Regions from separate parts of the Glaciibacter psychrotolerans genome, predicted to be linked through region 4. Evidence: predicted binding sites of a transcription regulator. Region 4 holds the regulator's gene; each other region holds the start of a gene.
What was found. The regulator LexA, encoded in region 4, represses DNA repair genes until DNA is damaged. The targets are predictions, from matches to a motif close to TCGAACANNTGTTCGA.
Positions count from the first base shown of each region.

Region 1: the regulator LexA is predicted to act here: its motif matches at 3,340-3,355, upstream of uvrA (excinuclease ABC subunit UvrA).
Region 2: the regulator LexA is predicted to act here: its motif matches at 2,308-2,323, upstream of HNR05_RS16955 (HNH endonuclease signature motif containing protein).
Region 3: the regulator LexA is predicted to act here: its motif matches at 3,634-3,649, upstream of HNR05_RS00235 (HNH endonuclease signature motif containing protein).

Region 1 covers NZ_JACCFM010000001.1:1,224,602-1,230,457, forward strand. Annotated here, with positions in the region: gene uvrC (excinuclease ABC subunit UvrC) at 1-408, opposite strand, end outside; gene uvrA (excinuclease ABC subunit UvrA) at 408-3,284, opposite strand; gene uvrB (excinuclease ABC subunit UvrB) at 3,397-5,475, opposite strand; gene coaE (dephospho-CoA kinase) at 5,485-5,856, opposite strand, start outside.
Region 2 covers NZ_JACCFM010000001.1:3,728,323-3,734,178, reverse strand. Annotated here, with positions in the region: gene HNR05_RS16960 (beta-N-acetylhexosaminidase) at 208-1,821, shown strand; gene HNR05_RS16955 (HNH endonuclease signature motif containing protein) at 2,387-4,123, shown strand; gene HNR05_RS16950 (ABC transporter ATP-binding protein) at 4,203-5,856, opposite strand, start outside.
Region 3 covers NZ_JACCFM010000001.1:36,357-42,212, forward strand. Annotated here, with positions in the region: gene HNR05_RS00210 (DUF3048 domain-containing protein) at 1-981, shown strand, start outside; gene groL (chaperonin GroEL) at 1,112-2,740, shown strand; gene HNR05_RS00220 (hypothetical protein) at 2,812-3,159, shown strand; gene HNR05_RS00225 (hypothetical protein) at 3,156-3,296, shown strand; gene HNR05_RS00230 (hypothetical protein) at 3,293-3,475, shown strand; gene HNR05_RS00235 (HNH endonuclease signature motif containing protein) at 3,713-5,407, shown strand.
Region 4 covers NZ_JACCFM010000001.1:226,171-232,026, reverse strand. Annotated here, with positions in the region: gene hisH (imidazole glycerol phosphate synthase subunit HisH) at 1-193, opposite strand, end outside; gene hisB (imidazoleglycerol-phosphate dehydratase HisB) at 190-813, opposite strand; gene HNR05_RS01085 (histidinol-phosphate transaminase) at 823-1,920, opposite strand; gene HNR05_RS01080 (LysM peptidoglycan-binding domain-containing protein) at 2,039-2,380, opposite strand; gene lexA (transcriptional repressor LexA) at 2,686-3,396, shown strand; gene metE (5-methyltetrahydropteroyltriglutamate--homocysteine S-methyltransferase) at 3,487-5,808, opposite strand; gene HNR05_RS01065 (methylenetetrahydrofolate reductase) at 5,805-5,856, opposite strand, start outside.

The DNA.
Region 1 (5,856 bases), 1.0 Mb from region 4:
CTTCGGGTAAGGTCCGAAATAGCGAGCGCCCTTCATGCCAGTGGTGCGCGTCACGAGCACGCGCGGTGCCTCCTCGGCCAGGGTCACCGCCAGGTAGGGGTAGGACTTGTCGTCCTTGAACTGCACGTTGAACGGCGGGTCGAACTCGTTGATCCAGGTCCACTCGAGCTGCAATGCCTCGACCTCGGTGCCGACGACGGTCCATTCGACGCTGCGCGCCGTGGTCACCATGCGGCGTGTGCGCTCGTGCAGGCTGGTCAGCGGTGCGAAGTAGTTACTCAACCGCGCACGCAGGTTCTTGGCCTTGCCGACGTAGAGCACCCGACCGGTGTCGTCGCGGAACCGATACACCCCGGGGTCGGTGGGGATCTCCCCCGTCTTCGGACGGTAGCTCAGCGCATCTGCCATTACGTCACGGAATGGTCAGCGGCCAGCACTTCCTTGAGGAATGTGCCCGTGTGGCTCTTCTTGACCGTGGCGATATGTTCCGGCGTACCCGTGGCGAGCACGCGCCCTCCCCCGGAGCCGCCCTCGGGTCCCAGGTCGATCACCCAGTCCGCCGACTTGATCACATCGAGGTTGTGCTCGATCACAATCACCGTGTTGCCCTTGTCGACGAGGCTGTTCAGCACGAGGAGGAGCTTACGCACGTCTTCGAAGTGCAGACCCGTTGTGGGTTCGTCGAGCACATAGACGCTGCGTCCGTTCGAACGACGCTGCAGTTCAGTCGCGAGCTTCACCCGCTGCGCTTCGCCGCCCGACAGCGTCGTTGCGCTCTGCCCCAGGCGCACGTAGCCCAGACCCACCTCAACCAACGTTTTCAGGTAGCGGTGAATCGCCGAGATCGGCTCGAAGAACTCGGCCGCCTCGCTGATGGGCATATCGAGAACCTCGGCGATGTTCTTGCCCTTGTAGTGGATGGTCAGGGTGTCGCGGTTGTACCGAGCGCCCTGGCAGACCTCACAGGCCACATAGACATCCGGCAAGAAGTTCATCTCGATCTTCAACGTGCCATCACCCGAGCAGGCCTCACAGCGCCCACCCTTGACGTTGAAGCTGAACCGGCCCGGCAGGTAGCCCCGTGCCTTGGCCTCAATGGTTTCCGAGAACAGGTTGCGGATACGGTCGAAGACACCCGTGTAGGTAGCCGGGTTTGAGCGCGGGGTACGCCCGATGGGTGCCTGATCGACATGAATGACTTTGTCGAGATGGTCGAGGCCGGTCACCCGGGTGTGCTTGCCGGGAAGTTTGCGTGCACCGTTCAAACGGTTTGCGAGCACCCGGTAGAGGATGTCATTCACGAGTGAGGACTTACCAGATCCGCTCACGCCGGTGACGGCCGTGAAGGTGCCGAGCGGGAAGCTCACGTTGACCTTCTTGAGGTTGTTCGCTGCGGCGCCCGTGACCACGATCTCGCGCTCGGGGTCGAGCGGCCTGCGTGTCGTGGGCGTCGCGATCGACTTGCGCCCGGCAAGATAGTCGCTCGTGAGCGACTGTGTATTCAACAGGAGGTCGTCGTAGGACCCTGAGTGCACGACGTGTCCGCCGTTCACGCCGGCGCCGGGTCCGATGTCGACTATCCAGTCGGCCGTGCGAATGGTGTCTTCGTCGTGCTCGACGACGATGAGCGTGTTACCGAGATCGCGCAACGCCACCAGGGTCTCAATCAGTCGGCGATTGTCGCGCTGGTGCAGACCGATGCTCGGCTCGTCGAGCACATAGAGAACGCCGGTGAGCCCGGAACCGATCTGAGTGGCCAGACGGATGCGCTGCGCTTCGCCACCCGACAGTGTCGCGGCGGCGCGTGCCAAGTTCAAGTAGTTGAGGCCGACCCGCACCAGGAAGTCGAGGCGCACCTTGATCTCACGGAGCACCTGTGCGGCAATGGCCTGTTCCCGCTCGGTGAGTTCGAGCGTGTCCATGAACGCACGGGCATCGGTGAGACTCAGCTCACAGACATCCGCGATGCTTGACGCGTGGATCTTGACCGCGAGCACCTCGGGCTTCAGCCGGGTTCCGTCACAGACCGGGCAGTTGACCTCGCGGAGATACTCGGCCCAACGCTGGCGCTGGGTGTCGGTCTCGGCCTGCAGGTACTGCCGTTCGATGTATGGAACAACACCCTCAAAGCCTGAGGTGTAACTCATCTCACGGCCATAGCGGTTTTTCCACTTGACCTTCACCTCGAAGTTGTCGCCACGCAGAACAGCGTTCTGCACGTCGCTGGGCAGCTTCTTCCAGGGAGTGTCGAGTGAGAATTTCAGGTCGCGGGCAAGTCCGTCGAGCAGCTTCTCGTAGTACTGAAACAGCCCCTTGCCCTGAGTCGTCCAAGGCAGCACGACGCCCTCGGCAATGCTGAGGGTCGGGTCGCCGAGCAGCAGATCTTGGTCAACCGACATGCGAGTACCGAGTCCCGAGCACTCGGGGCAGGCGCCGAACGGTGCGTTGAACGAGAACGTGCGCGGCTCGATTTCGGTGAGCTGTACCGGGTGGTTGTTCGGACAGGACAGCTTCTCGGAGTAGCTCTGCCAGGCCTCGTCGCCGTCGCGGTCGACGTAGTTGATCTGAACGACACCGTCGGTGAGTTTGAGTGCGGTCTCGAGCGAGTCGGTGAGGCGGCTGAGAAGCTCGGGAGCGGCCACGAGCCGGTCAACGATGACCGAGATGTCGTGTTTCTGCTGCTTCTTCAGCGTGGGCGGCTCGCTCAGCTGGATCTGTTCGCCGTCGACGACGGCGCGAGAGTATCCTCCAGCGGCAAGTTCGCTGAACAGATCGACGAACTCGCCTTTCTTCTGCGACACGACAGGGCTCAGAATTTGGTATCGAGTCCCGGCTTCGAGCTCCATCATCTGGTCGGCGATCTGCTGAACGGTCTGCGACTGGATGATCTCTCCGCAGACAGCACAGTGCGGAACACCGATGCGCGCCCACAACAGACGCATGTAGTCGTAAATCTCGGTGATCGTGCCGACCGTCGATCGGGGGTTACGGTTGGTCGACTTCTGATCAATTGAGACCGCTGGGCTCAGGCCCTCGATGAAGTCGACGTCGGGACGATCGACCTGGCCGAGGAACTGCCGAGCATAGGCCGACAGAGATTCGACGTAGCGTCGCTGCCCCTCGGCAAAAATCGTATCGAATGCCAACGACGACTTTCCCGAGCCGGACAGGCCCGTGAAGACGACAAGAGAGTCACGCGGGATCTCCAAATCGACATTATGGAGATTGTGCACACGTGCGCCGCGGACACTGAGCTTTGAGCCGGCTACTTTGGAAATAGACACCCGTTGATTCTATGCAGTCCAGCCTTGGAAACAGCCTGACCGGCATCCGCTCTGAGCGAACATATGTTCGACATTCACTGATTGGAGCGATGTGCGTCGCTCGTGCGGCTGCTTAGCCGAGATGTCCAGCCTTTTCCATCTGGCGCAGCTCGCGTTTCAGTTCCGCAACCTCATCGCGCAGGCGACCCGCGAGTTCAAACTTGAGTTCGCCGGCGGCCTGAAGCATCTGCCCGTTGAGGTCTGCGATGATCGACTCGAGATCGTTGGCCCCGTTTGCCGCGAGGCCAACCCGGCGCAGATTCGGAGTCGGAGATTTGCTTCCCTTGCCGCCTCGCTTGTCGCGCCCGGCCAAAAGTGCCGCGGTATCGGCCTCTTCACGTGCCAGGATGTCGGTGATGTCGGCGATGCGCTTGCGGAGCGGCGTCGGATCGATGCCGTGCAGCGTGTTGTAGGCGACCTGCTTCTCGCGCCGGCGGTTGGTCTCTTCAATTGCCTGTGCCATCGACGGCGTAATACGGTCAGCGTACATGTGGACCTGGCCTGACACATTGCGGGCGGCGCGCCCAATGGTCTGAATGAGTGACGTCGACGAGCGCAGGAAGCCCTCTTTGTCGGCGTCGAGAATGGCGACGAGCGAGACCTCGGGCAGGTCAAGGCCTTCTCGCAGCAGGTTGATGCCCACCAGCACGTCGTAGATACCGGCCCGCAGCTCGGAGAGCAGCTCGACGCGACGCAGCGTATCAACGTCGGAGTGCAAATAGCGCACCCGCACTCCGGCCTCGGTGAAGTAGTCGGTGAGCTCTTCGGCCATCTTCTTGGTGAGCGTGGTGACGAGCACTCGTTCGTCTCGCTCGGCCCTAGCTCGAATTTCTTCGAGAAGATCGTCGATCTGGCCCTCGCTGGGCTTGATGATCACCTCAGGGTCAATGAGACCGGTCGGCCGAATGATCTGTTCGACGATGCCGTCGGCGATTCCCATTTCGTATTTGCCCGGTGTGGCCGACAGATACACCGTCTGGCCGACACGGTTCTTGAACTCACCGAATTTGAGCGGCCTGTTGTCAAGGGCGCTCGGCAGCCGAAAGCCGTGATCGACGAGGGTGCGCTTGCGGGAGGAGTCGCCCTCATACATGGCGCCGATCTGCGGCACCGTGACGTGCGACTCATCGATCACGACGAGGAAGTCATCGGGAAAATAGTCGAGTAGACAGTGCGGCGCCTCGCCGGGCTTGCGGGCGTCGATGTGCCGCGAATAGTTTTCGATACCCGAGCAGAAGCCGATCTGCTCCATCATCTCGAGGTCGAACATGGTGCGCATCCGCAGCCGCTGAGCCTCCAGCAGTTTGCCTTCGCGCTCCAGCTGTTCGAGCCGCTCGGTAAGCTCTTCTGTGATGGTGCCAATCGCGCGCCGCATGACATCGTCGCTCGCCACGTAGTGCGAACCGGGAAAGACCGATACCGCGTCGAGCTTCTTGACGATGTCGCCGGTGAGCGGGTGCAGGCTGTAGAGCGCCTCGATCTCGTCGCCGAACATCTCGATGCGAATCGCGAGCTCTTCGTACATCGGGATGATCTCGATCGTGTCGCCACGCACCCGAAAGTTGCCCCGGGAGAAGTCGACGTCGTTGCGCTGATATTGCATCGAGACGAATTTGCGAACCAGCCAGTCCCGGTTGACCTTTTGGCCCACCTGCAACGCAATCATCGCTTCGAGGTACCCCTCTGGAGTGCCGAGCCCATAGATGCAGGACACTGTCGAAACCACGATCACGTCACGACGACTGAGCAGCGAATTGGTGGTGGAGTGGCGGAGGCGCTCGACCTCTTGGTTGATCGAGGAGTCTTTCTCGATGAACGTGTCGGTCTGCGGCACGTACGCCTCGGGCTGGTAGTAGTCGTAATACGACACAAAGTACTCGACAGCGTTGTTCGGCATCAGTTCACGGAACTCAGTGGCCAGCTGCGCCGCGAGCGTCTTGTTGTGGGCGAGTACGAGCGTGGGACGCTGTACCTGCTCGATCAGCCAGGCCGTCGTCGCCGATTTACCCGTTCCCGTGGCGCCCAGCAGCACGACGTCGGTCTCGCCCGCGGTGATACGGGCGGCGAGGTCGGCGATAGCTCCGGGCTGGTCACCGCTCGGGGTGTACTCGCTGATGACTTCGAAGGGGTGAACGGAGCGCGTGGGTTCCATGACTCCAGTTTAGGGAGCACCACCGACAGTTGACTGAGCGGACGCCGCGCTCACACGCTCGAACAGTGCATCGACCTGTGAGAGGGTGTGCTGGAGTGTGCCGTCGGTGTCAATCACGACGTCGGCGATCGCGAGCCGATCGGCATCGCTGGCCTGTGCGGCGATGCGGCCCGCGGCATCCGCTTCGCTCATGCCGCGCAGTTCGACCATTCGAGCGATACGGGTTTCTACTGGGGCATGGGCCACGACGACGACGTCGAATGGATGCCCGACCGCGGCTTCGACGAGCAAGGGCACGTCGTAGACGACGATAGCCTCCGGATCGGCGGCGTCGGCAGCCTCGAGGAGTGCGTCGGAAAGCACACGCACGGCCGGGTGCAC
Region 2 (5,856 bases), 3.5 Mb from region 4:
GCGCCGCATTCGCGCGCACTTCGCCAATGTGAATCAGATGAATGTTTGCGTTCACAATACTCTAATGTCGCGTAAATTCAAACGTCGAGCAGAATCTTTGGTTACAAATGTACAGCGCGAACACCTTCATGTTCGGGGCCCTGAGCAACTCTGGATGGGGGCCTGAATCGCGTATTATCGTGAGCCACCCTGCAGAATGGAGAATCCGTGACCGGCATCGTTCCAGCCCCCGCCGCACTCACATTTCTTGAGCACGTGGCCCCGTATCGACTGGCCCCGCCCACGCGCATCGTGGCACCGGGAGAGGCTCACCCAATCGGGCTGCTGCTTGCCACCGAGCTACGCGTGGCCACAGGTTTCGACATCCCTGTGGTGCACGGCGACGCCGGCGCGGCCGATATTTCTTTGGTCCTGAACGACGGCTTCTACGCGGTCGAACAGACGAGTGTCGAGTCCTACACTCTCGAGGTCTCGCACGCCGGCGTGATCATCGAAGCACGCGCCACGGCCGGTCTGTATCGCGGCACAAGATCACTGCGCCAGCTGCTTCCGGCACGGATCGGCGACGACGATCACGGCCGCGCATTTGGCGACGATGACGACCACGGGGGCGCATCCGGTGACGACGACGGCCTCGCATTCGGCGGCTGGGTCGCACCGGCCGTCTCGGTCAGTGACGCGCCGCGCTTCGACTATCGCGGTGCCATGCTCGACGTCGTACGACACTTCTTTCCCGTCGAGGATGTGCTGCGCTTCATCGATGCCCTTGCGCTGCTGAAGATCAACGTGCTGCACCTGCATCTCACCGACGACCAGGGCTGGCGCATTCAGATCGACTCCTGGCCCGAACTGACTGGCATCGGCGCTTCGACGGCAGTCGGCGGCGCGCGCGGCGGCTTCTACTCGAAGAGTGACTACCGCCGGATCGTCGATTACGCCGCCGAACGCTTTCTCACGATCGTCCCGGAGATCGACCTTCCCGGCCACACCAACGCGGCGCTCAGCGCGTATGCCGAACTCAACCATGATGGGGTCGCCCGCTCACCATATGAGGGTGTTGAGGTCGGCTTCTCCTCCCTGAGCGCCGCCCCCGAGCGGGCGGAAGCCACCGACCAATTCCTCGAGGATGTGCTGCGGGAGGTCGCAGAACTGACCCCGGGCCCGTGGTTGCACATCGGCGGCGATGAATCTCTCTCCACGTCGAAGGCCGACTACCGCGCTCTCGTCGAACGCATCACGACCACGGCTGCCTCGATGGGCAAGACCGTCATCGGCTGGCACGAGATCGGCGCGTCACCCTCATTACCCGCCGACACAATCGCCCAGTATTGGAGCTATCTCGAGCCACAGGGCGATGCGGCAAGCCTCACCCGCTCGGTCGTCGAGCAGGGCGGTCAGGTCATCATGTCGCCGGCCGACGTGGCATATCTCGATATCCAGCACGTCGGAAGCCAGCCGACCCCGCACGGATATCCGCTCGGACTCGACTGGGCGAACGGACCCACCTCGCTCGACGACGCGTTGGCTTGGGAGCCGACCGAGATCGTGCCCGGCATCGCCGAAGCGCAGATCCTCGGCGTGGAAGCACCACTGTGGACGGAAACGGCCTGCACCATCTCCGATGTCGAGTTCCTTGCCTTTCCACGGATCGCGGCAATCGCCGAAATTGGCTGGTCCCCGTTGCCCGGCGCCGAGGGACGCGACCGTGACGGGTTCGTGGCGCGCCTCTCGGGGCTGGGTGCCCACTGGGATGCCGCGGGCACTGTGTATTGTGCCGTCGACGGTGTTCCCTGGCACACAGACCTGGCGGCGACGACGTAGCCGTCGCCATCCTGCGCACCGGCGAGCCCCGCACCGCGCGCACACATCCCGCTGATCGAGCCCACACCGTTGATCGACCCCGCACCTTTCCGCTGATCGAGCTCGTCGAGATCCCGTGAGCCAACCTCGAGACCGCACCCCGTCCGTTGATCGAGCCTGTCGAGATCCCGTAAGCCATCCTCGAGACCGGGGGCCGGGGTCTCGACATGCTCGACCGACGGTTCCGTGATCGACGCGTACCCCTTCCGTCGCTCGACCCCCTCCGCTGATCCAGCCCACGCCGTTGATCGAGCCTGTCGAGATCCCGCGAGCCATCCTCGAGACCGTGGACCGTGGTCTCGACAAGCTCGACCCACGGGTCACTGACCGACCTCGCATCCCTTCCGCTGATCCAGCCCACGCCGCTGATCGAGCTCGTCGAGATCCCGTAAGCCACCCTCAAGACCATGGCCGAAGTCTCGACCGGATCAAGTTCTCGATCCCTCCACAGACACGAGTTCGAGAACTTATGCACCGCTACTGAGAAAAGCTCGTAATCATGTTCGTTCTTTGGGAGAATAGAGCTATGTCAATCACCTCCCCACCCCCCGTCTCCGCCCCGGAGCCGACACCCGCCTCGGGTGCGTCGGCACCGACCGCGGCCGCGGTGCTGGCGGCGGTCGAACAGGCCCGCTCGGTTCTGGCGGTGCTCGGAACCGTCAGCCCCGACCGGTTCACCGACGACGACCTCCTCGGTGTGCTCGGTGCGTTCGAAGGCGTGGGCCGGCTCGTCGATGCCGGACGGGTGGCTGTGGCGGCGACGGTCGAGGAACGCTCCGGCCGGTGGCTGGGCCGGGACTCCCTCGCGGCGAAGCGGGGCTGTACCAGTGGCATCGACCTGATCACCCGGGTCACCCGCATTTCCGGCCGGGAAGCGAAACGGCGCAGCGCCCTCGGCCTGCGAATGCAGGACACGCAACACGTCGGAACGATCATCCCCGCACTGTTCCCCACGGTCGGCGCCGCGGTCGCCGACGGCTCACTGGGGGTGGATGCGGCGGAGGTGATCATGTCCGGTCTGGCCGAGATCTCCCCGCGCGTCGCCCCCGATGATCTTGCGGCCGCGGAACGCGCTCTGGTGTCTGCGGCGACGGGCACGATCACGGCCGAGAATGAGGGTGAGCCGGGCGCGGGCTTTGCGTTCTCGGCCGACTCACTGCGGGTGCAGATGTTGCAGTGGCAGGCGGCGCTGGACCCCGACGGGGTGGCACCGAATGAGGTCGAGGTTGAGGCGACGAGCACGATCAGTTTCGGCCGCTTCAAAGACGGAATCTACCCGGTGCGAGGCGGGGTGACTCCTGATCTCTACGGAATCATGAACCTCACCTTCGACGCCTTCATTGCCGCCTGCAAGACTCCCGCGTTTCCCACGGCCGCAGAGCAAGCCCGCGACCAGGCCCGCGACGACCGCTCCGAGCTACACGGACAAGACCTGAACGACGACCACAACCTGAGCGACGAGCACGGCCGCGACTGGCACGACGAGCACGACGAGCGCGAGCGCGACCACGACCACGACCACGACCACGACCGTGACCACGACGACCACGACCACGACCACGACCACGACCACGACGACCACGACCATGACCATGACCACGACGACCACGGTCAGGGTCCAGCCTCAGCCGAGGCTCCTCTTCCCGGGTCGCCCGGGCACGAGTTCGATGACGTCGACACCCGCACCGCCGGTGAGAAGCGGGCCGATATTCTGCGCGGCATGTTCACCCAGCTGGCTCAGGCCGATAACACTCCCAGCATTGGTGGCGCACCGCCGACCGTGGTGGTGCATGTGAACGTGAACGATATTGAAGCCGGTCGCGGTGTCGGCTGGATCGACGGCGTCGACGCCCCCATCTCGCTTCGCACGGTGGACCAGATGATGTGTGCCGGAGGCACCCAAACGGTTCTGTTCGGTCCGAACGGTGAGGTTCTCACGCTGACCGATCCGCAACGACTGTTCAACCGTGCCCAACGCCGGGCGATCCTCGCCCGCGACGGCGGCTGCGGCGTTCCCGGCTGCGATGCCCCCACACAGTGGCTCGAGTTTCATCACGTGATCCCCTGGAGCAAAGGCGGCGTCACCGAAGTCGACAATGGTGTGGCGTTGTGTTGGCGACATCATCACACCATCGAAACCTCCGGCTGGGAGATCCTCATGGTCAACGGCCGCCCCCAAGTCAAAGCCCCGGCCTGGATCGACCCGAGCCGCACCTGGCGCGACGCCAACCGCCACCGCACCGACACCCACCGCCGCGGTTGACTCACACCGCCGCGACTGACTCGCGCCGAGACGGAGCCGTCACGCTTCCTGAGGCGCGGGCGACTGCGCATCCGCTCAGCTAGACCAGCGAGTCCCGCCAGGCCGCATGCAGCTGGGCGAAGCGGCCAGATCCCGAGATGAGCTCATCGGGGGTGCCATCCTCGATGATCGTGCCCTGCTCCATCACGAGAACCCGGTCAGCGATTGCCACCGTCGACAAGCGGTGCGCGATGATCACTGCCGTGCGGTCGGCGAGCAGAGTCTGCAACGCCTCCTGCACCAGACGCTCACTCGGAATATCGAGCGACGACGTCGCCTCATCCAGAATGAGGACAGCCGGGTCGGCGAGGAACGCACGCGCGAACGAAATAAGCTGACGTTGACCGGCCGAGACCCGCCCACCCCGCTTATTCACGTCGGTGTCGTAGCCGTTCGGCAACCCCTCAATGAAATCATGCGCACCGACGGCCGTCGCGGCACGGCGAATCTCGTCTCTCGTCGCCTCCGGCTTACCAATCGCGATGTTCTCGGCAACTGACCCGCTGAACAGGTACGCCTCCTGCGTCACCATGACGATGGCTCGGCGCAAATCCTTCGGGTGCAGATCACGCAGGTCAACGCCGTCGAGTTGCACGCTGCCCTGCGTCGGGTCGTAGAACCGCGAGATCAGCTTGGCCAGTGTCGACTTGCCCGCACCGGTCGAGCCGACCAGAGCGATCGTCTGCCCGGCCGGCAGGTCAAGCGTGAAGTGCGGCAAAATCACGCGATCGGCGGTGTACGCGAACTGCACGTCGTCGAAGCGCACGGCGCCTGTGGCCTTCCAGAGATCGACGGGCTTCACCGGATCCGACACACCCGGTCGTTCCTCGAGGACACCCGAGATCTTTTCGAGGGCTGCCGCAGCCGATTGGTAGGAGTTGTAGAACATCGCCATCTCCTCCATCGGGTCGAAGAATCGACGCGTGTAAAGCAGCGCAGCCAACAGCGCACCGATGGCCAGGTGGCCTTCGACGACACGGAATCCGCCGACCAGCAGCACGATGGCTACCGTGACGTTACCGATCAGAACGAGCCCAGGATCGAAGATTCCGAACAGTTGGATCACCCGCCCGTTGACATCACGGTAGTCCTCAACCAGTGAGCCGAACTCCTTCTCGTTGCGTTTCTCTTTGCGAAACGCCTTCACCGCACGGATACCGGTCATGGTCTCGACAAAGTGCACGATCAGGCGCGCCGAGGCCACCCGCGAGGTACGGAACAACGTCTGCGAGCGCACCTGGAACCAGCGGGTGAGGATTGCGAGTGGAATGAGTGAGGCAAACAACACGAGCCCGCTCAGGCCGTCGAGGCTGAACAGTGCGATGGCGGTAAACACCATGTAAAGCACGCCTTGCAGCAGCTGGTTGATGCCCGAGTCGAGCAACTCGCGAATCGCGTCGAGGTCGCTGGTCTGGCGCGAGATGATGCGTCCGGAGGTATACGACTCGTGAAATTCTAGGCTCAGCTTCTGGGTGTGCAGAAAGATGCGCTTGCGCAGGTCGATCAGAATCGCTTGGCTGATGCGCGCAGACATGACCGTGTACCAGGCGATCAGGAGCGCACCGATCACGCCCGTGACCAGATAGATCCCGCCTGTTGCGGCGAGTGGTATCCAGTTCTGCTTCATCAAGGCGGGCAGGCCGTTGTCGATCCCGAATGCGATCAACGCGGGGCCGGCCACCTGAGCGGCCGTG
Region 3 (5,856 bases), 190 kb from region 4:
GCGCTGCTGCTCACCGCGTGCGCTCCCGCAACCCCCGCCGTGACCGCATCGCCGAAGCCACGGGTGACGGTGACGCCCACGCCTGAACCGGTCGAACTCGCTCCTCTGCGTGGAACTCCTCGCCTGCCCGGTTCTGTCTCCCTCCCGGCGTTCTCTGCGAAGATCGACAATCATGAAGGTGCACGGCCTCAGATCGGGCTTGAGCGCACCGATATCGTTTTTGAGGAACTCGTCGAAGGGGGCCTCACCCGTTACGTCGCGGTGTGGCAGTCCGACATTCCCGATCTGCTCGGCCCGGTGCGATCGATCCGGCCCATGGATCCCGACATCATCGTCCCCTTCGGTGGAATCGTCGCCTACTCCGGCGGCCAAGAGATGTTCGTGCAGATGATGATGGACACTCCACTCGTCAACGCCGTGTTCGACTATGACGACACCGGACTGTTTTATCGCATCGACGACAAAGATTCCCCGCACGATGTCGTGGTGAAGGCGACGGATATCGTCGCGGCACATCCTGAGCTTGCGCCCCCGGTGCAGCAGTTCGAGTACGCGGAGAAACCTGACGAGGCCTCGGCGATGCTGGCCGGTTCCCCCACGACAACAATCAACACCCGGTTCTCAGACGCGCGTTGGCCGAGCTGGAGCTGGGATCCCGCCCAGGCGAGCTACCTGCGTTCGCAAGAGGGAGAACCCGACCTCGACAGTGTGGGCGCCCAACTGCACGCGACGAACCTGATCGTGATGCGCGTCGGAATCGACTGGACGTACGGTTACGTGCCCAAAACCGTCATGGTCGGATCCGGCGAGGCCTGGGTGTCGACGGGCGGCAAGAGCATTCACGCCACCTGGTCGAAGGATGCGCAGGCCTCGCCCATCCGTGTGGTCGCCGATGACGGCACGCTGATCGCGCTCGCGGGCGGCAATACCTGGATCGAGCTGGTGCCAACCGAGGACGGCTCTGTCGAGCTGGTGCCGTAGGTCGAAGCGCAAGCCCACACCGTTCACTTGCACTCTCGGCATCAGAGTGCCAGAATTGATCTGGCACTCTCTCCGTTTGAGTGCTAATCCGTCACAGTTTTGGAACGTCCGGGAGGGACGAGAAACACACATGGCAAAGATCATCGCTTTCAATGAAGAGGCCCGTCGCGGCCTGGAGCGCGGCCTGAACATCCTCGCTGACACGGTCAAGGTCACCCTCGGCCCGCGTGGACGTAACGTCGTGCTGGAAAAGAAGTGGGGCGCCCCCACGATCACCAACGATGGTGTATCCATCGCCAAGGAGATCGAGCTGGACGACCCGTACGAGAAGATCGGTGCCGAGCTCGTCAAGGAGGTCGCTAAGAAGACCGATGACGTCGCAGGCGACGGCACCACCACGGCTACCGTTTTGGCTCAGGCCCTGGTTCGCGAAGGCCTGCGCAACGTCGCAGCCGGCGCCGACCCGATCAGCCTCAAGCGTGGCATCGAGAAGGCGACCGCTGCGGTCATCGCCGAGCTCATTGCCAGCGCCAAGGAGATCGAAACCAAGGAAGAGATCGCGGCCACCGCATCCATCTCTGCCGGCGACGCCGAGATCGGCGCAATCATCGCCGAGGCGATCGACAAGGTCGGCAAGGAAGGTGTTGTCACCGTCGAGGAGTCGAACACGTTCGGCACCGAGCTTGAGCTCACCGAGGGCATGCGCTTTGACAAGGGCTTCCTGTCGGCATACTTCGTGACCGACCCCGACCGTCAGGAAGCGGTCTTCGAAGACCCCTACATCCTGATCGTCAACTCCAAGGTCTCGAACATCAAGGACCTGCTGCCGATCGTTGACAAGGTCATCCAGACCGGCAAGCAGCTCCTCATCATTGCTGAGGATGTCGACGGCGAGGCTCTGGCCACGCTCGTTGTGAACAAGATCCGTGGCATCTTCAAGTCGGTTGCCGTCAAGGCTCCGGGCTTCGGCGACCGTCGCAAGGCGCAGCTGCAGGACATCGCTATTCTCACCGGTGGACAGGTCATCTCTGAAGAGGTCGGCCTCAAGCTCGAGAACGTGACCCTCGACCTGCTCGGTAACGCCCGCAAGGTCGTCATCACCAAGGACGAGACCACCATCGTTGAAGGTGCCGGCGACGTCGAAGCCATCGCCGGTCGTGTCGCTCAGATCCGTTCCGAGATCGAGAACACCGACAGCGACTACGACCGTGAGAAGCTCCAGGAGCGTCTCGCCAAGTTGGCCGGTGGCGTTGCAGTCATCAAGGCCGGCGCCGCGACGGAGGTTGAGCTCAAGGAGCGCAAGCACCGCATCGAGGACGCCGTGCGTAACGCCAAGGCAGCCGTCGAAGAGGGCATCGTCGCCGGTGGTGGCGTTGCGCTCATCCAGGCTGGCAAGACCGCATTCGAGAGCAAGGCAATTCTTGACCTCGTCGGCGACGAGGCAACCGGCGCGAACATCGTGCGCGTTGCCATCGACGCTCCGCTCAAGCAGATCGCCCTCAACGCCGGCATGGAGCCGGGCGTCGTTGCAGACAAGGTGCGTCACCTGCCCGTCGGACACGGCCTCAACGCCGCGACCGGTGAGTACGTTGACATGATCGCTTCCGGAATCAATGACCCGGTGAAGGTCACCCGCTCGGCGCTGCTCAACGCATCGTCGATCGCTGGTCTGTTCCTCACCACCGAGGCCGTTGTCGCCGACAAGCCGGAGAAGAACCCGGCTCCGATGGGCGACCCGTCGGGTGGCATGGACTTCTAAGTCTGAGCCGGCACCATCTGTTTCACCTGCTTCACCAGACTGGGCGTCTCCTTCGGGAGGCGCCCAGTTTTTTGTGCCCCGTCAACGTGGAGCCGTCACTCTCTCAAGCCCCGGCGCCTGCCCTGCCGCCTGCCCCGTCGCCTGCCCCGGCGGTCGGCGACCGCCTTCGCTACCGGTCGACGACCTCCGCTGATCGAGCCCCCTCCGCTGATCGAACCCCCACGCTGATCGAGCCCACACCGCTGATCGAGCCCACACCGCTGATCGAGCCCACACCGCTGATCGAGCCCACCCCGCTGATCGAGCCCACCCCGCTGATCGAGCTCGTCGAGATCCCGCGAGCCGCCCTCGAGACGGGGGAGCGAGGTCTCGACAAGCTCGACCCACGGTCGGCAGTTGACGTCGCACCCTTCCGTTGATCGAGCCCACCTCGCTGATCGAGCCCACCCCGCTGATCGAGCTCGTCGAGATCCCGCGAGCCGCCCTCGAGACGGGGGAGCGAGGTCTCGACAAGCTCGACCCACGGTCGGCAGTTGACGTCGCACCCTTCCGTTGATCGAGCCCACCCCGCTGATCGAGCCCACCCCGCTGATCGAGCTCGTCGAGATCCCGCTAGCCGCCCTCGAGCCGGGGCAGCGAGGTCTCGACAAGCTCGACCCACGGTTCGGCAATCGACCCCTCGCCCCTCCGCAGATCCAGCCCACGCCGTTGATCGAGCTCGTCGAGATCCCGTGAGCCAATCTCGAAACCGAGGAACGGGGTCTCGACAAGCTCGACCCACGGTTCGGTAATCGAGTCCGCACCCTTCCGCTGATCGAGCGTGTCGAGATCCCGTGAGCCACCCTCAAGACCCGTGGGCGAGCTTTTGGCCGGTTCAAGTTCTCGATCCCTCCACAGACACGAGTTCGAGAAGTTATGCACCGATACTGAGAAAAACTCGTAATCATGTTCGTTCTTTGGGAGAATAGAGCTATGTCAATCACCTCCCCACCCCCCGTCTCCGCCCCGGAGCCGACACCCGCCTCGGGTGCGTCGGCACCGACCGCGGCCATGGTGCTGGCGGCGGTCGAACAGGCCCGCTCTTCTCTGGCAGTGCTCGGCACCGTCAGCCCCGACCGGTTCACCGACGACGACCTGCTCGGTGTGCTCGGTGCGTTCGAGGGCGTGGGCCGGCTGGTTGATGCGGGACGGGTGGCTGTGGCGGCGACGGTCGAGGAACGCTCCGGCCGGTGGCTGGGCCGGGACTCCCTCGCGGCGAAGCGGGGCTGCAACAGTGGCATCGACCTGATCACCCGGGTCACCCGAATCTCCGGCCGTGAAGCGAAACGGCGCAGCGCCCTCGGCCTGCGAATGCGGGACACCCAACACGTCGGCACGATCATCCCCGCACTGTTCCCCACGGTGGGTGCCGCGGTCGCTGCGGGCTTGCTGGGGGTGGATGCGGCGGAGGTGATCATGTCCGGTCTGGCCGAGATCTCCCCGCGCGTCGCACCCGATGATCTTGCGGCTGCGGAACGCGCTCTGGTGGGTGCGGCGACGGGCACAATCACGGCCGAGAATGAGGGTGAGCCGGGCGCGGGCTTTGCGTTCTCGGCCGACTCGATGCGGGTGCAGATGTTGCAGTGGCAGGCGGCGCTGGACCCCGACGGGGTGGCACCGAACGAGGTCGAGGGTGAGGCGACGAGCACGATCAGTTTCGGCCGCTTCAAAGACGGCATCTACCCGGTGCGAGGCGGGGTCACTCCTGATCTGTACGGAATCATGAACCTCACCTTCGACGCGTTCATCGCCGCCCGCAAAACCCCCGCGTTCCCCACCGCCGCCGAACAAGCCCGCGACCAGGCACGCGACGACCGTTCCGAGCACGACGACCGCGCCGAGCAGGATTCTCACGACGGTCCCGACGGACACGACTTGAACGACGAGCGCGACCGCGAGCACGACGACCGTGACCACGAACGCGACGACCACGACCACGACGACCACGACCACGACCACGACCATGACGACCACGGCCAGGGTCCAGCCTCAGCCGAGGCTCCTCTTCCCGGGTCGGCCGGGCATGAGTTCGATGACGTCGACACCCGCACGGCCGGTGAGAAGCGGGCCGATATTCTGCGCGGCATGTTCACCCAGCTGGCCCAGGCCGATAACACTCCCAGCATTGGTGGTGCACCGCCGACGGTGGTGGTGCATGTGAACGTGAACGATATTGAAGCCGGTCGCGGTGTCGGCTGGATAGATGGTGTCGACGCCCCCATCTCCCTTCGCACGGTGGATCAGATGATGTGTGCCGGAGGGACCCAAACGGTTCTCTTTGGCCAGAACGGTGAGGTTCTGACGCTGACCGATCCGCAACGACTGTTCAACCGTGCCCAACGCCGGGCGATCCTCGCCCGCGACGGCGGCTGCGGCGTTCCCGGCTGTGATGCCCCCGCACAGTGGCTCGAGTTTCATCACGTGATCCCCTGGAGCAAAGGCGGCGTCACTGAGGTCGACAATGGTGTGGCGTTGTGTTGGCGGCATCATCACACCATCGAAACGTCCGGCTGGGAGATCATGATGGTCAACGGTCGGCCCCGCGTGAAGGCCCCGGCCTGGATCGATCCGAGCCGTACCTGGCGTGACGCCAACCGCCACCGCACCGACACCCACCGCCGCGACTGAGCCGCCACGGTTGGGCTGTCCCCACTGAGTCTCCAGGGCTGATCATCAATGATTGATCGTCAGCCGGCATTTGTGACAAGGCGCAAGGCGCAAGGCGCAAGGCGCAAGGCGCAAGGCGCAAGGCATAGGGACAGGGCGGTCCGTCGATACGGGCCTGGAGGCCATCGAGCGACGCTCTTGTTGCGCGCCTATGTTATGTTTCTCAGCGCTAAACCGGCGAGTCAGTCCGACGGCGTACCACCATCGATGGGGGCCTGCGCGACGGGGTTGCGCGTCGGCCGGTTCTCAGCCGTGCGAGCGCCGTTAGCGTACGATCCTTGGTCCCTGTGGTGGGCGCCGACAGTGTCGCTGGATACGTTTCTTGTCCGCCGGGCGCGGCTTTGACTTACCCACAATTCCCCAAAGGCTGGTTCCTCGCCGGAGCGGCCTCAACTGCAGAGCCGGCCAGC
Region 4 (5,856 bases):
CGTCACCGTAGACCGCCTTCAACGACGTCATAACGGCATCGAACGCGCCGACGCCGGGAACGACGAGGCCGTCGGCCTCCAGCGCGGTCTTGCGGTTGGCCGTCACGGTGACGTTCGCGCCAGCCTGCTCGAGAGCCTTGGCCGCGGAGTGGATGTTGCCGGTGCCGTAGTCGAAAACGACGACGTTGGTCACAGAGCACCCTTGGTGGAGGGGATGCCGACCACGAGCGGGTCGAAAGCCTTGGCCTGACGGAAGGCACGCGCGAAGGCCTTGAACTCGGTCTCGGCGATGTGGTGGGGGTCACGCCCACCCAACACACGCACGTGCACGGTGAGGGCCGCGTTGAACGTGATGGCTTCGAAGACGTGACGCACCATGGAACCGGTGAAGTGACCACCGATCAGGTGATACTCGAAACCCTCCGGCTCGCCCTCGTGCACGAGATACGGGCGGCCGGAAATGTCGACGACGGCTTGAACCAGCGCTTCGTCGAGCGGAACCGTCGCGTCGCCGTAGCGCGAGATACCGGACTTGTCGCCCAGCGCCTGTTTGATGGCCTGGCCGAGCGCGATACCGATGTCTTCCACCGTGTGGTGCACGTCGATGTCGGTGTCGCCGGTGGCCCGTACGGTGAGGTCGGTCAGCGAGTGCTTCGCGAACGCCGTGAGCAGGTGGTCGTAGAACGGAACCGTCGTCTGAATGTCACTGACACCGGTGCCATCGAGGTTGATGCGCAGCTCGATGCTCGACTCGCTCGTCGCGCGGCTGATCTGCGCGATACGGGGGGCTGGTTCCTGTGCGGAAGAAGTCATAGCGCTAGCCTATTCCGCTCGGCTGACGGTCGGAGCACCGAGCCGCGAGATGGCGGCCAGAAAGGCTGTCGTCTCGGCTTCGGTTCCAGCACTCACGCGCAGGTGATTCGGTATTCCGATATCGCGAATCAGGACTCCCTCCGCGAGGAGCGCCGTGAACGTCGCACCTGGATCTTCGACGCCGCCGAACAGCACGAAGTTGCTGCCGGTCCGGTACGGCCGGTACCCCAGGTCACGCAATTCCGTCACGATACGGTCGCGCTGAACCCGGATGTCGTCGACCATCGCCAGCATCTCGGCCGTGTGATCAAGGGCGGCCGTTGCTGCGGCCTGGGTGAGCGCGGAGAGGTGGTAGGGCAACCGCACCAAACGAAGGGCATCGGTCACCGCAGGATCGGCGGCCAGATAGCCCACCCGCGCGCCCGCAAAGGCGAAGGCTTTACTCATGGTGCGGGAGACCACAAGCCGTTCGCGCCCGGGGAGCAGACTGAGCGCCGTTGGCGCCTCCGCCCCGCCGAATTCCGCGTAGGCCTCGTCGACGACGACAATTCCGTCGGTCGCGTCGTAGACCGCCGCGATCGTCTCGAGCGCGAGCGGTGTGCCGGTGGGGTTGTTGGGCGAGCAGAGAAAGACAAGGTCGGGCTGCGTCTTCGCCACCCAGGCGGCCGCGGTGTCGGCCGACAACTCGTAGTCGGCGTCGCGTTCGCCGGCCACCCACCGGGTGTCTGTTCCCGACGCCAAAATGGAGTACATCGAATAGGTCGGGTCGAAACCGAGAAGGGTGCGGCCCGGGCCACCGAACGCCTGCAGAACCTGCTGCAAGACCTCATTGGAGCCGTTCGCTGCCCAGATGTTCTCGGCTGTCAGTCCGTGACCGAGATAATTTGCCAAGCTCTCGCGCAGTTCGGTGAACTCGCGGTCGGGATACCGATTGACCGTGAGTACCGCTCGTGCCAACGATGCGACGATGTGGTGCGCCACAGCCTCGGGAATGGGGTGAGTGTTCTCGTTCACGTTGAGGGCCACCGGAACGTGAAGCTGCGGTGCGCCATAGGGAACGAGTCCACGCAGATTGTCGCGCAGGGGAAGGTCATTGAGGCTGGTCACCCGTGCAATGGTACCGGGCAGTTCTGAGTTGCAAACGAGTACGACTCATTGGTGCTGGCACGTCCGGCTACCTCCCGCACCCTTCCGCCGGCCGCGTTCGCGTGCCCGGCGGGATGTACTAGTCGGACGCGGGAAGCGCGAGGCGCTGCCCCGGGACCACGTCGGCCGAGTCGAGCTGGTTCAGGGCAACGATCTCGGCGATCACGTCGCGCGGATCGTCGTGCGGTGCCAGACGCTCGGCCAGCTGCCACAGCGACTGGCCTGCCGTGATTGTGACGTAGGAGAACGTGTGAGTTTTCGTGCCGGCCCCCGAGGCGAGCGCCGCGCCGCCGTTCAGCGCTGCGGCAAGAACCACGGCGACCAGCGGCGCCGCCGCGAGTGTGCTGAAGACGAGGCGACCGCGCCGGGTCAGACGCAGCCGGGTGGTGCCAATGGATCCGTGCGGAGCAGTGGTGCTCATGGTGAACCTCCTGGTAAGTACGCATCCGACTCTCGGCCGGGAGAGCCGGATGCGAATCTTTGTTCCGAATATATATTCGATTCTTCGAACAATCAACCTTGTTTACGGATATTTTCGAAAAATCGGCCGCAACACACTCGAATAAGTGTTTGTTTTCGGGGCGGACGGGGTTACAGTTTTGTTGACGGCTCGAACACAACCAGATACCACCGACATTCCCGAGAAACAGCCCCGGCTGAGACTCTCGAATTCGACAGGGCGACAGCCGGTCCAACGGCAGATTCATCGGCGCGAGGAGCATTGAGATGGCGAAAGAAAGCAGCAATACGCGCGACAAGGGCGGCACCCGACGTCGCAAGAGCTTGAGCGAGAAACAGCTCGCGATTCTCGACGTGATCCAGCGATCCGTGAGCCGCCAGGGCTATCCGCCAAGCATGCGCGAGATTGGCGACGCGGTTGGCCTTGCATCCCTGTCGAGCGTCACCCACCAGCTCAACCAGCTTGAACTCAGCGGCTACCTGCGGCGGGACCCCAACCGCCCCCGGGCTCTCGAGATCCTCATTGAACTGCCCCAATCGGGCGACGACACATCGGGTGCGCCCGGCGACTCGGACATCCTGGGTGGATCGATCCAGATCGGAGATGCCGCGATGGTTCCGCTCGTTGGCCGCATTGCCGCCGGCGTCCCCATCACGGCAGACCAGCAGATCGACGAGATTTTCCCCCTCCCCCGCCAGCTGGTGGGCAAGGGCGACCTGTTCATGCTCAAGGTCGTCGGTGAATCAATGATCGATGCCGCAATCTGCGATGGCGACTGGGTTGTCGTGCGTCAGCAGAAGACGGCCGAGAATGGCGAGATCGTCGCTGCAATGCTCGACAACGAGGCCACTGTCAAGGTGTTCCGTCAGCGCGATGGCCACACCTGGTTGCTCCCCCGCAACACGAACTTCGAGCCCATCATGGGCGACCACGCAGAGATTCTCGGCAAGATCGTCGCGGTACTGCGCTCGGTCTAGCTCGCCTCGACTGCCGCGCCTTTTTCCGCGAGTCTGCAGGGGTTGGTTGCCCCACTGACCGAGGCACCAACTCCCGCAGACTCGCGGTGCTTAACCGGCGACTCGCGCGCGCACCTGCCGTGTCGCCGCAAGCACATTGGTGAGCGATTCGACGGTTTCGGCGTAGCCGCGCGTCTTCAGCCCGCAGTCCGGATTCACCCAGAGCTGACGCTCGGGAAGCGCTGTGAGGGCTCGTTCGAGCAGATCGACCACCTCGGCCACGCTGGGAATACGCGGAGAATGGATGTCGTAGACGCCCGGACCGATCCCGTGATCGAAGCCGCTCGTGCCGAGATCGGCCACGACCGCCATCCGTGAGCGTGCCGCCTCGATGCTGGTCACATCGGCGTCCAGGTTGCGGATGGCATCGATGACGACACCGAACTCCGAATAGCACAGATGGGTGTGGATCTGGGTGGCGGCCGAGACGCCCGCCGTCGCCAGACGGAACGCTCCCACTGACCAGTCGAGGTAGGCGGCCTGATTCGCCCGCTTGAGCGGAAGAAGTTCCCGGAGCGCCGGTTCGTCGACCTGGACAATCTGAATTCCTGCGGCCTCTAGGTCGGCGATCTCATCGCGCAACGCCAGCGCGACCTGCCGCGCCGTGTCGCCGAGTGGCTGGTCTTCTCGCACGAACGACCACGCCAGAATCGTCACCGGTCCGGTCAGCATGCCCTTGACTGGCTTAGCCGTGAGGCTCTGAGCGTAGCTCGCCCAATCGACGCTGATCGGAGCCGACCTCGACACGTCACCCCACAGAATCGAGGGGCGAGTACACCGAGATCCGTACGACTGCACCCAGCCGTTGGCCGTGGTCGCAAAGCCCTCGAGGTTTTCAGCGAAATACTGCACCATGTCGTTGCGTTCCGGCTCTCCGTGCACAAGCACGTCGAGCCCGATCTGTTCCTGTAGGGCGATCACCCGTGCGATCTCGGCACGCATCAGACCGCGATAGTCCTCGGCTGAGAGCGTTCCACGCAGGTGCTGGGCGCGCGCTCGACGGATGTCGGTGGTCTGCGGGAACGAACCGATTGTGGTGGTCGGCAGTGCAGGAAGTCCGAGTGCAGCATCCTGTGCCTCAACACGGTGCTCGTAAGACCCGCGTGTGAAGTCGGTTCCGGTCAGCGCCGCCGCGCGCGCACGCACGCTGCTGTCGCGCACACCCGGTGCATCCTGGCGAGACTGTAGCGCTGCAGCGGCGGCGGCCAGGTCCGGTGAAATTGCAGCCTTGCCGTCAGCCAGACCCCGCACAAGAGTCGTCACCTGAGCAACCTTCTGGTCGGCAAAGGCCAACCAACTGAGGAGGCCGTCTCCCAACGCCGGTTCGTCGTCGATGGAGTGGGGAAGGTGCAGCAGGGAGGTCGAGGTCGACACCGCGAGATGCGCAACCTGGGCCGCGATTGCCTGCGCCGTGTCGAATGCGGCGTTGAGGTCGCCGCGCCACACATTGTGGCCATCGATCACGCCCGCCACCAGTGTCTTCGTACCGAGTCCCGAGAGATCAAACGGCGTTTGGCCCCGCACCAGGTCAAGCCCGACGGCCTCGATCGGCGCGTCGGCGAGAACCGGAAACGCGTCGTCGAGGCTGCCGTACGGCGCGGCAACAAAGATCGCCGGCCGCGTAGAGAGATGACCGAGGGTGTCGGTCGAGTGGCGAAGCGCCGCCAACACCGTGGCACGGGGCACAGGGATGCTCTCTGAAACCAGCCCCGGCTCATCAAGCTGAACCCACTCTGCTCCCGCTTCGGCCAGCCGACCAAGAAGTTCGCTATAGACCGGAAGGAGGTCTCTGAGCCGATCCAGCGGCAGGAACCCCTCCGGCGCCGCATCGCTCGGCTTCGCGAGCAGGAGGAAGGTTACCGGGCCGACGATGACCGGGCGGGTGAGGTATCCGCCCTGCTTCGCCTCAACAAACTCGCGCACGATCCGGTCGCTGGCCAGTGAAAAACGCGTCTCAGGCCCGATTTCAGGCACGAGGTAGTGGTAGTTCGAATCAAACCATTTCGTCATCTCGAGCGGCGGGTTTTCGCCATCTCCCCGTGCCAGCGTGAAGTAGGCGGCGAGGTCGATCGTGCCATCGGCGCCCAGGAGTGAGGCAAAGCGCTCGGGCAGCGCCCCGACGGTGCACAGGGCATCGAGAACCTGATCATAGAAGGAGAACGTCTCGGGAATCGATGAATCGGCGCGCCCCAGCCCGAGTCCCGTCAGGCGTTCCCGAATGTCAGCGCGCAATCCGGCGGCGGTGCTCTCCAGCTCGTCCGCGGTGATCGTGCCGGCCCAGAAGGCCTCGACGGCGCTCTTCAACTCACGCCGCGGCCCGATGCGGGGGTAACCGAGAATTGTTCCGGTGGGGAAAACCGCTGTCTTTGTCATGCCGACTCCTTGACCTGTTGGACGATTGGTGAATCTGCGGGCAGAGCG